Regions from separate parts of the Nocardia sp. NPDC004068 genome, predicted to be linked through region 1. Evidence: riboswitches for the same ligand, from Rfam matches in the RefSeq annotation. Region 1 holds a riboswitch; the other holds the start of a gene.
What was found. Region 1 has a riboswitch for magnesium ahead of ACFYTQ_RS35505 (NRAMP family divalent metal transporter). Riboswitches for the same ligand answer to the same signal wherever they lie in the genome.
Positions count from the first base shown of each region.

Region 2: another riboswitch for magnesium. It lies ahead of ACFYTQ_RS06260 (NRAMP family divalent metal transporter); the one in region 1 lies ahead of ACFYTQ_RS35505 (NRAMP family divalent metal transporter).

Region 1 covers NZ_JBIAMW010000022.1:70,940-78,274, forward strand. Annotated here, with positions in the region: gene ACFYTQ_RS35490 (carbonic anhydrase) at 1-312, opposite strand, end outside; gene sigK (ECF RNA polymerase sigma factor SigK) at 554-1,288, shown strand; gene ACFYTQ_RS35500 (hypothetical protein) at 3,089-3,223, shown strand; M-box (ykoK) riboswitch at 3,366-3,535, shown strand; gene ACFYTQ_RS35505 (NRAMP family divalent metal transporter) at 3,858-5,591, shown strand; gene ACFYTQ_RS35510 (cytochrome c oxidase assembly protein) at 5,738-6,676, shown strand; gene ACFYTQ_RS35515 (DUF3558 family protein) at 6,688-7,173, shown strand; gene ACFYTQ_RS35520 (DUF3558 family protein) at 7,178-7,335, shown strand, end outside.
Region 2 covers NZ_JBIAMW010000002.1:462,040-469,374, reverse strand. Annotated here, with positions in the region: gene ACFYTQ_RS06260 (NRAMP family divalent metal transporter) at 1-1,460, opposite strand, end outside; M-box (ykoK) riboswitch at 1,788-1,957, opposite strand; gene ACFYTQ_RS06255 (hypothetical protein) at 2,100-2,663, opposite strand; gene ACFYTQ_RS06250 (TetR/AcrR family transcriptional regulator) at 2,788-3,375, shown strand; gene ACFYTQ_RS06245 (3-oxoacyl-ACP synthase III family protein) at 3,807-4,790, shown strand; gene ACFYTQ_RS06240 (aminotransferase class III-fold pyridoxal phosphate-dependent enzyme) at 4,781-6,070, shown strand; gene ACFYTQ_RS06235 (acyl-CoA dehydrogenase family protein) at 6,071-7,234, shown strand; gene ACFYTQ_RS06230 (thioesterase family protein) at 7,261-7,335, shown strand, end outside.

The sequences.
Region 1 (7,335 bases):
GTGGCCCAGCACCACGATCAACGGCACGTCGAGCACGGCCACCCCGTACTCGATGGAGCCGAGCACGCTGGCGTCGAGGACGTGGCCGGCGGTGCGCACGACGAACAGGTCGCCCAGCCCCTGATCGAAGATGATCTCCGCGGCCACCCGGGAATCGCCGCACCCGAACACGATCGCCGACGGCGCCTGCGCGGCCACCAATTTCGCGCGATCCGCCGCACCTTGATTCGGGTGCCGCAACCGGCCCTGCACGAACCGATCGTTGCCCTCGCGCAACGCCTTCCACGCCGACACCGGACTCGACTCACTCATACCCGCCATTATGATCAACCGGTCCGCGGGACAGAACGCGCCGTGCCCCGGCGCGCCCGCACGCTCCCGTGCGGCCCAGCGACTCGCGCAATACCTCGCGGGTCGAGTCCGGCGAGGGTTCGGCCTGTGGCGAGGGTCGGTTGACTGTCGGTTGACTGGAGTTGGTTCGCGGCCCGGCTCCGCGGGGGCAGGGTGTGTCGGTGGCCGGTCGCGCCCGACTGTTGGCCTAGGGTGGCCGCTCATGCGCGGCAGTCATCCAGCGGCAGCAGCCACCGACCCCGGCCCCGGCCCCGACTTCCCGCCCGCGCACGCCTCGCGGCTCGAATCCGGGGTGGTAGGCCGGGAGTTGATCGAGGCGCTGCGCGGCTGCGCTCGCCGTGACCCGGCCGCGTTCGCTCGTCTCTACGATCTCAGCAGCGCCCGCGTATTCGGGCTCGTGCTGCGCGTGGTGGCCGACCGCGGCCACGCCGAGGACGTCACCCAGGAGGTGTATCTCGAACTGTGGCGTAGCGCGGGACACTACGACCCCGCCAAGGGCTCGGCCTGGGCCTGGATCATCACCTTGGCCCACCGGCGCGCGGTCGACCGCGTCCGCGCCGAAACCGCCCGCACCCACCGGGACACCAGCTACCACGCCGCCACCCTCACGCGCGGGTTCGACGTCGTCGCCGACACCATCGACCGCCACCTCGATCACCAGACCGTGCGTGGCCATCTCGCCGCCCTGACCCCGCTGCAGCGCGAAGCGATCACCCTCGCCTACTTCGGCCACCGCACCTACCCCCAGGTCGCCGCCGCGCTCGGCATCAGCGTGCCCACGGCCAAATCCCGCATCCGCGACGGACTCGCCCGCCTCAAAACCCACCTCACCGAACCACGACCCACCCCCGCCAACCCCGTCCGTCCGCGTCCGCACCGCACCGCCGCGGCAACCGGCTCCAAGGGGGATCGTGGCCGAACGAAGCCCGATACGTAACGCTTTCCGCCGAGCATCAGATAACGCGCCTTCGCCCTATTCCCCCCCGCGGAGGAAATGGAGGGATGAGCGGAGCAGCGCGGCTTGTGACCGCCGGGTCACTCGCCCTTCCGAAAATGGGGCAAATGGTCGGTTCCACGCTTCTTCCGCGATTTCCTTCAAACCCGCCAGCCGGTTTCACGGGTCGGGGACGGCACGACCTGAAGCACCTCACCCCGCGGGGGCGCTCGCGCCCCGCATGCGGCACCAGAACGGGGCAAGCGACAGAGGTCGGAGAAAAATGGCGGGCGGACCGATCCGCGGTCGCCGCAGCGGCGAATATCACTGGGGGCCGGGCGTGCGCGCCCGTCGCCCGGCCCCGCCTGGGGATCCCTCCAGCGCCGGTACGCCGCGGTCGCGGGGGGTCACGCCTCACTCCGGACGAGGCGTGGCCGCCCTCACACCCCCGCGAATGGACCAACCAGTTTCTTCAGGATTCACTCGGCAGGAACCGGATCAACGGTTCCCGATTTTGGCCTCGATCGCCCGCCCCGCCATTCCGCCACAACGGACAGGAATATGTTTCCGGATATATCCAGACGGGTGAGCCGCCTACGGCGACCCACCCGTCGACGAGGCTGGCGATCACAGGCCGATCAGACCGAGAAGCGCCGCGAGCAACTGCTGAACGAACGTGAGAATCACCGGTCTCACCCCCTCTCCTTTCCAACAACTCCGACAATGCCGGAATACACATTCCACCCCATCTCAACCCACCCCGCACCGGTTTCGCGTGAAAAAAATCCTGATATTCCCTTTTCGGAAAACCTGTGCCGGAAAAATTCGGGCAAACATCGACTTCGCGTCCGCGCCGACCCCGTGTATCCGTCCCCGGCCTGGTCGCCACCGGGCAAATCAGGTGCCCGTTCCGCCCCGACCGCGTGGCGAGCCAAGCGGGATCCGAAGAAAGTGCCTGGTTCCGGCCTCGACGCGCGCCCTGTGCGGTGGTGACGGTCACCGGGTCGGCGCGATCCCCTAATCGTGGGTCACAGCGGTGTCACGCGAGCGTACCCGCAAATTCGCTATCGGAGAAGGGAACAGGGACGCCACCCAGCGAATCAGCGGCATCTACGCGGGCGCATGTCGCATCCGCGGCGCGCGCCCGTGACGGTAACGACCAGCGACCACGGCAACACAGACACATTCCGCACGGCCGCATTCACCCACGCCGCATTCACCCACGCCGCATCCGCCCACCCGGCTCGCGCCCTCGGCGCCTTGGACCCGGGGCTGAACCCGCCCGACAGCCCGCCGGGTCACCAAGACCATGGCGATGAAGCCCATGGTGAGAACGGCACCGACGCCCAACGGTGGGATTCTCACCGGTTCGGATACGGCGGTATCGCCGCGGCCGGGTTGAACACCCAGCCCGCCCCGGCGATACCGCGCCGCCGGGGACCCGAGCAGCCGAATGACGGCCTGAACGTCCTCTTCGTGACCGGGACCCGCAGCGAATCTCTCGATGCTATCGATCGAACCGCGCAGTCCCTCGATCGAGCCGCGAGCGGCCAAGCCGTCCAGCGCCCGCCGGAGTGCGGCAGCCAGCCGAGACCGACAGTGGTGTGATTCCACTGCAGATCCCACTGCTCGCCGTCGGCGGCGCCGGAACTCCTGGGTCGACGTCCCCGGACCGTCGTAGTACAGCGCCCCGAGCTTCCTCCCCTGGATCGTGCTCCTCCCGTTTCCCAGCGACAGGATGGGCGCACCCATGGGCTGATCACCGGGATCTGGGGCCTCGCTTTCGCGGGCCTCGCCGTCGCGTTGACCATCGTCCGGGTCGCCGACCTCGGCGTCGCGGTCGGTCTGCCGGTGCGCCTGGCGGGCCTGGTGATCCCTTTCCTGCTCACCGTCCGCGCGGTGAAGGCGATCCGCGCCCGCACCGCGGCGACCGCATGACGGCTCGGACCGCACGATCGCCGCGATGCGACCGAAGACGTTGTGTCGCAGCGTGTTCGCCACAGCGGACGGTGTGTGGCGCCCGTCATCGGGGACGTTCGTCGATTTGACATCCGGCCGAGGGGGGATCAGCATTGCTGGGTCAGCACCTCGCTAGGTGAGGCTCCTGTACGAACACAGGCCACTGATCCGACGACGTCGAGAGACGCCCAGGGTTAGGACAGATCTCCCCGGATTAAGGGGTGATCCGAAGTGGCTTCCCGCAAGGGATTACGTCGTGCAGTGCCGAAGCTTTGACGAGAGGGGTGCCCGCTCGGACGGTCTGTTCGGGCTCCCTCTCGGGTGTTCTGGCGTCGTATGTGGTGACGTGCGCGTCCTGGCGGCAAGGAGGTGAGGGACGACATGAACTCCGGCGATGGTCCGTATCCGAGTCCGGTTCGACAACACTCGTTCCCAGCTTGCTGCGGCACCGTGACCCCCTGACATCCGCGCGCCGTCGTCTGATCGCATCGGTGTGATGTGTGTCCTCGGGGTGCCTCGTCGTGCCCGGAATGCCTTGCAGCGGCTGATCTCTCGCCCACCCGTACCTCGAATCGCTGTGCAGCGAGGCGAATGAAGAAGGGAGAGAACGGCGATGGCCTTCTTCTCCGGCGGCGCGATCCGCCGCGACACCACCACCGTCCCCGCACCCACGGCCCCGACGGGCGCCGTCATGGATTCCGCGCACGTCGGCGATATCGTCGGCGCGCTCGGCTCGATCGGCCGACACGACACCGTCGAGGGCCGTACCCGCGGGCAGCGGTTCAGGATGCTGCTCGCCGTGATCGGTCCGGGCCTTATCGTGATGGTCGGCGACAACGACGCCGGCGGCGTCGCCACCTATGCCCAGGCCGGGCAGAACTACGGCATGGCACTGATCTGGACGCTCGCACTGTTGATCCCGGTGCTCTACGTCAACCAGGAAATGGTCGTGCGGCTCGGCGCGGTCGCCGGGGTCGGGCACGCCCGGCTGATTTTCGACCGGTTCGGGAAGTTCTGGGGCGCGTTCAGCGTGGGCGACCTGTTCATCGTGAACGCGCTGACCATCGTCACCGAGTTCATCGGCGTCTCGATGGCGCTCGGCTATTTCGGTCTGCCCAAGGCGATTTCGGTGCCGTTGGCGGCGGTGCTGCTGTTCGCCGTGGTGGCGGGCGGCTCGTTCCGGCGCTGGGAGCGGTTCCTGTTCGGGCTCATCGCGATCAACATCGTCATATTCCCGCTGGCGTTCCTGGTGCGTCCGCGGGCGGCGACGATCGGACACGGTCTGATCCCGTCGTTCCCGGGTGGGCTGAACTCGACGCTGCTGTTGTTGATCGTCGCCATCGTGGGCACCACCGTCGCCCCCTGGCAGCTGTTCTTCCAGCAGTCCAACATCGTCGACAAGCGCATCACCCCACGCTGGATCCGCTTCGAACGCATCGACCTGTGGGTGGGCATCGTCGTGGTCATGGCCGGAGCCATCGCGATCATGGCCGTGGCGGCGTCCGCGCCGATCGGGAGTTTCACCGACGCCGGCGCGGTCGCGCGGGGTCTGCGGGACACCATGGGGGAGGGCGCCGGAGCCCTGTTCGCCATCCTGCTGCTCGACGCCTCGCTGATCGGTGCGAACGCGGTCGGGCTGGCCACCACCTACGCTCTCGGCGACACTCTCGGCAAGCGGCACTCGCTGCATTGGAAGATCAGCGAGGCGCCCGCCTTCTACGCCGGTTACGCGACGCTGCTGACGCTGGCGGCGGCGGTGTCGTTCAGCCCCGACCACGTGCTGGGACTGCTCACCCAGGGCGTCCAGGCGCTCGCGGGGGTGCTGCTGCCCTCGGCCACGGTGTTCCTCGTGCTGCTCTGCAACGACAAGGCCGTGCTCGGGCCATGGGCGAACACCGTCAAGCAGAACATCATGGCCGGTGTCATCGTGTGGTCGCTGGTGCTGCTGTCGCTGGCCCTGACCGCCGCCACCTTCTTCCCCGAGCTGACCACGACGCAGGTGGAGATCGGCTTCGGTGTCGGGATCGGCGTCGGGCTGCTGGGCGGTGCGGTGATCGCTCTCGCCAAGCAGCGCGCCGACCGCCGAGCGACCCGCGAGACCGCCGCCGAACTCGGCGGCCTGGACCCCGACCAGGTCGAGGAGCTCGACGCGACCCGGCTGTCACGGGCCGAGCGCAAGGCCATCCGCGACCGGGATCGCGACACCTGGCGCACCCCGGCCCTCGACACGCTCGAGCGCCCGGTGTTCTCGCCGTTGCGCACGGCGGGGATGGTCGCCCTGCGCGGCTATCTGCTCATCGCCGTGGTCCTGGTGGGTGTGCGGATCGTCCGATCCCTCACCGGCTGACCATGATTCGCGCCGAGGCCGTCCTCGGTGTCCGGTGCGGCGAGCCCGGACGCGATCGTCGACGCGGAGCGGTACCTCATGCGGGCGGTCGATCGCCGCGCCGCGGGATCCGTCGATCGTGTTCGGGCGGGTGGATACTGGCTGGCGTGGCTTGGGTTTCTGTTCCGTTGACCGTCGGCTCGGTGGTGACCTCGTGGCGGTGGGATCTGTCGACGCTCGTGGTGACCGCCGCGCTGGGCGGTGGGTACGGGGTGGCGCGGGTGCGGGGGCGGGCCGGGGTGCCGGGGTGGCGGGTGGGCGTGTTCTCGGTGGTGGGGTTGGGGGTGTGGGTGATGGCCGGGATCGGGGTCGTGGGGGTGTATTCGGGGACCTTGTTCTGGGTGCGGGCCTTGCAGGTGGTGTTGTTGGTGTATGTGGTGCCGTTCGGGCTGGCCGCGGGGCGGCCGGTGACGGTGCTGCGCGCGGCGCTGGGGCCGGACGGGCGGGCGCGGCTGGACAGGGTCGTGAACTCCGCGCCGGCGCGGGCGGCGACCTATCCCCTCGTATCGTCGGTGGCGATCCTGGCCGCGCCGTGGCTGCTGTTCCTCACCCCGTGGTACGAACTGGTGCTGCGGAACGGGCTCGTCGACGCGGCGACTCGAATCGTGTTGGTGGCCATCGGGTTCGGATACTTCTACTCCCGGTTGCAGATCGACCCGGTGCCGCGGCGTTATTCGCAGGGTGTGTCGTTGCTGATCACCATTGTCGAATCGATCGCCGACGGCATCCTGGGTCTGGTGTTGTGGTTCGGGCCCCTGTGCGCGGCGGACTATTACCTCCAGATCGGCCGCGACTGGGGACCGGACCCGCGGCTGGATCAGATCATCGGCGCCGGGGTCCTCTGGATCCTCGGTGACGTGCTGGGCTTGCCGTATCTGCTCACCCTGATGCGGTCCTGGGCCGCCGACGAACGCCGCGCGGCCCGCGACTCGGACGCCGAACTCGACGCGCCGGTCGGCAGTGATCCGCCCGGCGAGCAGCCGCTGCGGCAGGACGGATTGTGGTGGGAGAACGACCCCCAACTGCGGGCGCGGTTCCGCCGATGAGCCCGCACCGGATGAATTCGATTGCGCTGTTGGGCATTTCGGCTCTCGCGCTGGCCGCCTGCGGCACCTCGAATCCCCACGCGACCGCGCACCCCACCCCGGCACCACCGCCGCCGTCGATCCGGCTGGCCGAATGCGCGGGAATGACCGCCGCGGACGTGGGCGCGGCGGCCGGGCTCGGCGCGGTCACCGCCGTCGCGAGCAACCCCCTGACGTGCCGGTGGGAACACGACCCCCCGGACGCGGTGACGTTCAAATGGTTGCGTGGCAGCCCCATCGACGCCTATCGCACCGACCCCGGCCAGAGCCCCCGCGCACCCCTCGATGTGCGCGGGCACCGCGGCTATCGCTGGCAACAGGCACACTCGTGCGAAGTCGCCGCGGAACTCGGCGCGGGCGAATTCCTCACCTGGACAATCGAATCCGACCCCGACGCGACGACCGACCCGTGCGCGGGCGCGACGGCACTGGCGGCGGCGACCTTGGACAAGAGCTGACGAGATGACCCGGAAAACCTTCCTCACCCAGGCCGCCGCGGTGATCGTCGCGCTCACCTGCGTCGCGTGCGGCTCCGGCGGCCAGACCGCGGCACCGCCCGCTCCGCCCCCCAACGGACTCGACGGCTGCGGACCACTCCCGCCCGATCGGATCGCCGCCGC
Region 2 (7,335 bases), on a different contig from region 1:
CGCTGCTTGGCGAGAGCGATCACCGCACCGCCCAGCAGCCCGACGCCGACCCCGACACCGAAGCCGATCTCCACCTGCGTCGTGGTCGGATCGGGGAAGAAGGTGGCGGCGGTCAGGGCCAACGACAGCAGCACCAGCGACCACACGATGACACCGGCCATGATGTTCTGCCTGACCGTGTTCACCCACGGCCCGAGCACGGCCTTGTCGTTGCAGAGCAGCACGAGGAACACCGTGGCCGAGGGCAGCAGCACACCCGCGAGCGCTTGCACACCCTGGGTCAGCAGTCCCAGCACGTGGTCGGGGCTGAACGACACCGCCGCCGCCAGCGCCAGCAGCGTCGCGTAACCGGCGTAGAAGGCGGGCGCCTCGCTGATCTTCCAATGCAGCGAGTGCCGCTTGCCGAGAGTGTCGCCGAGAGCGTAGGTGGTGGCCAGCCCGACCGCGTTCGCACCGATCAGCGAGGCGTCGAGCAGCAGGATGGCGAACAGGGCTCCGGCGCCCTCCCCCATGGTGTCCCGCAGACCCCGCGCGACCGCGCCGGCGTCGGTGAAACTCCCGATCGGCGCGGACGCCGCCACGGCCATGATCGCGATGGCTCCGGCCATGACCACGACGATGCCCACCCACAGATCGATGCGTTCGAAGCGGATCCAGCGTGGGGTGATGCGCTTGTCGACGATGTTGGACTGCTGGAAGAACAGCTGCCAGGGAGCGACGGTGGTGCCCACGATGGCGACGATCAACAACAGCAGCGTCGAGTTCAGCCCACCCGGGAACGACGGGATCAGACCGTGTCCGATCGTCGCCGCCCGCGGACGCACCAGGAACGCCAGCGGGAATATGACGACATTGATCGCGATGAGCCCGAACAGCAACCGCTCCCAGCGCCGGAACGAGCCGCCCGCCACCACGGCGAACAGCAGCACCGCCGCCAACGGCACCGAAATCGCCTTGGGCAGACCGAAATAGCCGAGCGCCATCGAGACGCCGATGAACTCGGTGACGATGGTCAGCGCGTTCACGATGAACAGGTCGCCCACGCTGAACGCGCCCCAGAACTTCCCGAACCGGTCGAAAATCAGCCGGGCGTGCCCGACCCCGGCGACCGCGCCGAGCCGCACGACCATTTCCTGGTTGACGTAGAGCACCGGGATCAACAGTGCGAGCGTCCAGATCAGTGCCATGCCGTAGTTCTGCCCGGCCTGGGCATAGGTGGCGACGCCCCCGGCATCGTTGTCGCCGACCATGACGATCAGGCCCGGACCGATCACGGCGAGCAGCATCCTGAACCGCTGCCAGCGGGTCCGGCCCTCGACGGTGTCGTGTCGGCCGATCGAGCCGAGCGCGCCGACGATATCGCCGACGTGCGCGGAATCCATGACGGCGCCCGTCGGGGCCGTGGGTGCGGGGACGGTGGTGGTGTCGCGGCGGATCGCGCCGCCGGGGAAGAAGGCCATCGCCGTTCTCTCCCTTCTTCATTCGCCTCGCTGCACAGCGATTCGAGGTACGGGTGGGCGAGAGATCAGCCGCTGCAAGGCATTCCGGGCACGACGAGGCACCCCGAGGACACACATCACACCGATGCGATCAGACGACGGCGCGCGGCCGGGGATGTCAGGGGGTCACGGTGCCGCAGCAAGCTGGGAACGAGTGTTGTCGAACCGGACTCGGATACGGACCATCGCCGGAGTTCATGTCGTCCCTCACCTCCTTGCCGCCAGGACGCGCACGTCACCACATACGACGCCAGAACACCGAAGGGGGGCTCGAACGGACCGTCCGAGCGGGCACCCCTCTCGTCAAAGCTTCGGCACTGCACGACGTAATCCCTTGCGGGAAGCCACTTCGGATCACCCCTTAATCCGGGGAGATCTGTCCTAACCCTGGGCGTCTCTCGACGTCGTCGGATCAGTGGCCTGTGTTCGTACAGGAGCCTCACCTAGCGAGGTGCTGACCCAGCAATGCTGATCCCCCCTCGGCCGGATGTCAAATCGGCGAACGTCCCCGATGACGGGCGCCACACACCGTCCACTGTGGCGAACACGCTGCGACACAACGTCTTCGGTCGCATCGCGGCGATCGTGCGGTCCGAGCCGTCATGCGGTCGCCGCGGTGCGGGCGCGGATCGCCTTCACCTCCCGGACGGTGAGCAGGAACGGGATCACCAGGCCCACCAGGCGCACCGGCAGACCGACCGCGACGCCGAGGTCGGCGACCCGGACGATGGTCAACGCGACGGCGAGGCCCGCGAAAGCGAGGCCCCAGATCCCGGTGATCAGCCCATGGGTGCGCCGGAAATCCGCCCTGTCCCAGAGGTTTCGCGGAACCTGTCGCCGGGCGATGCCCATGGTGAACGGCCGGCCCACCGCCATGCTGCCGAACGCGATCAGCGCCAGCCACGCGAAGGACAGAACGTCGTTGGCCTCGATAGGTCCGGAATGCGGGGCGAGGAAGCCGAGCACGCTGAGAGCGAGAAGGAATGCGGCACTGCCGAGATCGAGGATCAGCGCGTCGGCCGCGGCGCCGCCACGGCGGTTCAGCCCGAGTTGAATCACCGCGACGAGAAATCCGAGCAGCGCACCCCACCCCATCCTGTCGCTGGGAAACGGGATGATCACGATCCAGGGGAGGAAGCCCAGGACGAAGCTGTGGATTTTCATGATCCGGTCCTTTGCGGGAGAACGAGCCACGCTCTTAACGCGTGTTCGCTTGCTATAAGACGGTAGTCAGCGAGAGGACGCTAACGCAAGTGCACTCGCTTTTATTTGCTACACTCGGAGCATCATGAGTGATACGTCGCCACCCCGCCGCCGGCCCGGGGGCCGCACCGCGCGCGTCGGTGCGGCGGTGCACGAAGCCGTGCGCACGCTGCTCGAGGAACGCGGTCGCGACGGGTTCACCGGGCGCGACGTCGCCGAGCGCGCGGGCGTCAACGAAGCGACGATCTACCGGCGCTGGGGCACCCTGGACAATCTCCTGCTCGACGTGGCGGTGGCCGTCGCGCGGCTCAACCAGGAGCAACCCCTGCCCGACACCGGTTCGCTCCGCCACGATCTACGGCGCTGGGCCGAGCGGATGAACGCCGAACTCGCCGCCCCCGAAGGGCTTTCGCTGGTGTACGCGGCCGTCGCCGCCCGCGCCGACGCCGCCGCCGACGCCGACCGCGCTCAGCGGATCACCGACATCGCCGCGGCCCGCGCCGAACTGATCGAGCAGATGCTCGACCGGGCCCGCGCCCGCGGGGAGCACACCCCTGACCTGTCGCGGGTGCTCGATCGACTCGTCGCACCGCTGTACCTCCGCGCGATCTTCGGCTACGGGCAGCCCGAGCACGATCTGGACGACATCATCGACAACACGCTCGCCGAATGAGGACCTCCGCGCACATTCGGCCTTGAACCGGGTCGTCGCCGAATCTCCACAGAACGGGTTTCAGCCCGAAAGGACGCGGCGGCGCACGGCAATTCCCGGGGCGGTGCGGACAATCAACGCCGACGGTGATGCGGATCGAGCCCCGAAACCCCTGTGCCACAGAATCTCTCGCCGTAGGCCATGCGCCCGGCCCGTGAATCCGGCTGTGCGCGCGGAGCCGTCGAAAGTCGGCTTCTTCGGAATTTCTCAGCCTTTCGGTGAAATCCCTTGTGAGGCAGGTTTTTCGAGCTCACCCGGAACGTCGGTTGACGCCCCCATACCCGTCACCGTTACCTGTAAACGAGTTGATTAGTAACTGCGCCTCTCTTATCGTTACGTATGTCGCCGATAGACGGTGACGTTCTCAGGGGAGTATCAATCAAGGAGAGACAATGTCCGTTGGTGTACTCGGCACCGGAACCGCGTTGCCGCCGCGGATCGTCGGCAATATCGAGGTGGGGGGATGGTGTGAAACCGACCGAGAATGGATCCACGAACGCACGGGGGTGATCACGCGTCGTTACGCGGAGCCCGGGCAGACCACCTCCGATCTCGCCGCCGAGGCGGCCAGGAACGCGCTGGCGAACCTCGCGCTGAGCCCGGATCAGGTGCACGCCCTCGTCGTCGCGACGAGCACGCCCGACAAGCCGCTGCCCGCGACCGCCGCGCATGTGCAGAACCTGTTGGGGCTCAACGGGATTCCGGCGTTCGACGTCAACGCGGTCTGCTGCGGTTACCTGTACGCGCTCATCGCCGCGACCGGGCTGCTGCCCGAGCACGACGACAGCGCGGTGGCGCTCGTCATCGGCGCGGACACCTACTCGCGCATCATGAATCGGCGCGACCGCAAGACCGTGCCGTTGTTCGGCGACGGCGCCGGCGCGACGGTGATCGGCCGGACACCCGACCGGTACGGCCTGCTCGGCTACAGCCTGACCTCCGCCGGTGACCTGGCGGAATACGTGCAGGTGCCCGCGGGCGGTTCGGCGCGCCCCATCGACGAGGCGGCGCTGGACGAGGGCTTGGACCGCTTCGTCATGAACGGGCGCGCGGTGAAGGAATACGCGATGACCACGGTCCCGAAAACGGTGCAGCAGGCCTGCGATCAGGCCGGGGTGACCGTCGGGGAGATCGACCGGTTCGTGCTGCATCAGGGCAATGTGCGGCTGGTGGAGGCGCTGGCCGACGAGATGGGCGTTCCGCGGGAGAAGGTCGTCATCAGCGGCGATCGGATCGGCAACACCGCCGCCGCCTCGGTGCCGATGACACTCGGACTCGAGCACGAGCGCGCGCCGATCCAGCGCGGCGAGGTGGTCCTGCTCGCGGCGATCGGCGGGGGCATGACGACCGGGGCGGCGGTGCTGCGATGGTACTGACCGCGGTCGAGACACCGCCGACGAGCTCGCCGATCGTGCCCGCCGCGCGGCCGATGGTGACCGCCGCGCACGGCTGCTATCTCCGAACGCGGGACGGGCGCACGATTCTCGACGGGTGTTCGGGCGCGGTGAATGTCAATCTGGGCCATACCCATCCGGCCGTCGTCGCCGCCATGAGCGGGCAGGCGCGGGATCTGCACTTCACCTGGCGCGGGTTGTTCGACAATCTCGCCGTCGAGCGGTTGCGGGGCCAGCTCACCGCCGCCAGCGGGGGCAGACTGACCCACCATCTGCTCGCCAGCTCGGGTTCCGACGGTCTGGAACAGGCGTTCCGCGTCGCCTGGCGCCACCACGCCCGCACCCACGGGCACAGGTCCCGGCTGCTCGCCGAATGGCCCTCGTATCACGGCATGACCAGTGCCGCGCTGGGCGCCTCAGGACATCCGCTCCGGCACGAATCCCTCGGTGCGGCAACGGAATTCCTGCAACCGGAGTGGGTCCGCCCGCCGACCGAACCCGGAACGCGAGCCACCGCCGAGGCGTGGGAGCGGGCGATCGATGCCGCCGGGGAACGGCTCGCCGCCGTCGTCGTCGAACCCGTCGTCGGGGCGGCGGGCGGAGCCGTGCCGCACGACCCGGCCACCCTGGCCGCCATTCGCCGGGCGGCCGACCGGGTCGGGGCGCTGGTGATCGCCGACGAGGTGATGACCGGATTCGGGCGGGCCGGCGATCCGCTGGTCTCCGACGCGCTGGGCCTCGCCGCCGACATCGTGGTCGTCAGCAAGGGCCTCGGCGCCGGATACGTCCCGATCTCGGCCTGCATGGTCGCGACGAGGATTGCCGAACCGCTCGCCGACATCCCCGATCTGGGGACGTTCGGGCACACGATGGCCGAAAGCCCGGTCGCCGCCGCGGTCGCCGCCACGGTGATCGAGACCCTCGACGCCGAGAACGTGCCGGACAATGTGCGCCGCCGCGGTCGTCAGCTCACCGAGGGCCTGGCGCGGCTGGCCGACCGGTACGAGTTCATCGGCAGCCCCCGGGGACGGGGACTGCTGCGCGCCGTGGGCGTCACCACCGGAGACGACGCCCTGGCCGACTGCCGCACCCTCGTGCGGCACTGCCTGTCCCGTGATCTCGCGCTGTATCCGGCCGGTGTGGATTCCCGCTCGGCCTCGCTGCTGGTCACACCGCCGCTGAACAGTTCGCGGACCGAGATCGACGATCTACTCGACCGGCTGGACGACGCCCTGGCCGGATACGACAAGGAGAACCGTTAAATGCGACTCGACACCGGATTGACCGATCGCTACACCGCCGTCGCCGCGGCGACCGTCGCCAAGAACGCCGAAAACCATTATCAGAACGGAACATTGGACATCGAGTCGTGGCGTGAACTCGCCGCCGAGGGGCTGTGGCGCCTCGCGGTTCCGCGCAGATTCGGCGGATACGGCGGCGGCTGGTGGGATTTCGTCGCCGCGTTCGAGGGCATCGCCGCGGGCGGACAGGATCTCGGGTTCAACCTCTCGCTGGTCGCGCAGGCCGGGCTGATCCGCAGCATGCTCACCTTCTGCACCGAGGAACAGATCGGACGGTACCTGCCGATCCTGCTCGACGGCGGCGTCGGCGCCACCGCCCTGACCGAGACGCGCGGCGGATCCGACGTCGCCCGCGTGCAGACCGCCGCCGTGCGGACCGCCGACGGGTACGTGCTCACCGGCGCCAAAGACCATGTCACCCATGGGCCCATCGCCGACCTCGCCTTCGTCCTCGCGCGCGTTCCGGAGCTCGGGCGACGCGACATCACGCTGTTCATCGTCGACATGAACGACCCCGACGTGCACAAGGGCGAGATCGAGAACATGGCGGGCAACCGCACCAGCCCCACCGGTCCGTTCACCCTCGACGGCGTCGCCCTCGGGCACGACAGCGTCGTGGGCAGCCCGGGTGACGGCCTGACGATGATCTACAACACCATCAGCCTGGACCGGCTGCTCTACGGTGTGCTCGCCGCCGGATACCTGGAACCCGTTCTGGCGGACGCCTTTTCGTTCAGCGAACAGCGAGAGGCGTTCAAACACAAGATCATCGACTATCAGTACATCCAGGCCCGGCTGACCGATATGCGGATGTCGATCGATACCACCCGGGCGATCTCCTACACCGCGCTCGACGCGCTGCTCGACGGGCGGCCCGAGGCGAACCGGCTGTGCTCGACCGCCAAATTCCATGGGGCGGAGTCACTTCGGGCGGGGGCGGAGCACGCCCTGCGGATCAAGGGCCACCTCGGCTACATGGCCGGGCCCACGATCCAGCGGCTGCTCGACGCGTACGGCTGCCTCATCGCCGGCGGCACCGCGGAGATGCAGCGCAAGAACATCTTCAATCAAATGCGCACCGGCGCATCGGCGGCGCCGCGCGCGCTGGCCGGGCAGACGCAGTGATCCGACCGGAAACGAAGGAGAATGTCATGAGCACCCTCGCACCCACGTTCGTCCCCGGCGCCACCGCCACGATCACGCATCGGGTCCGCCCCGAGGACGCG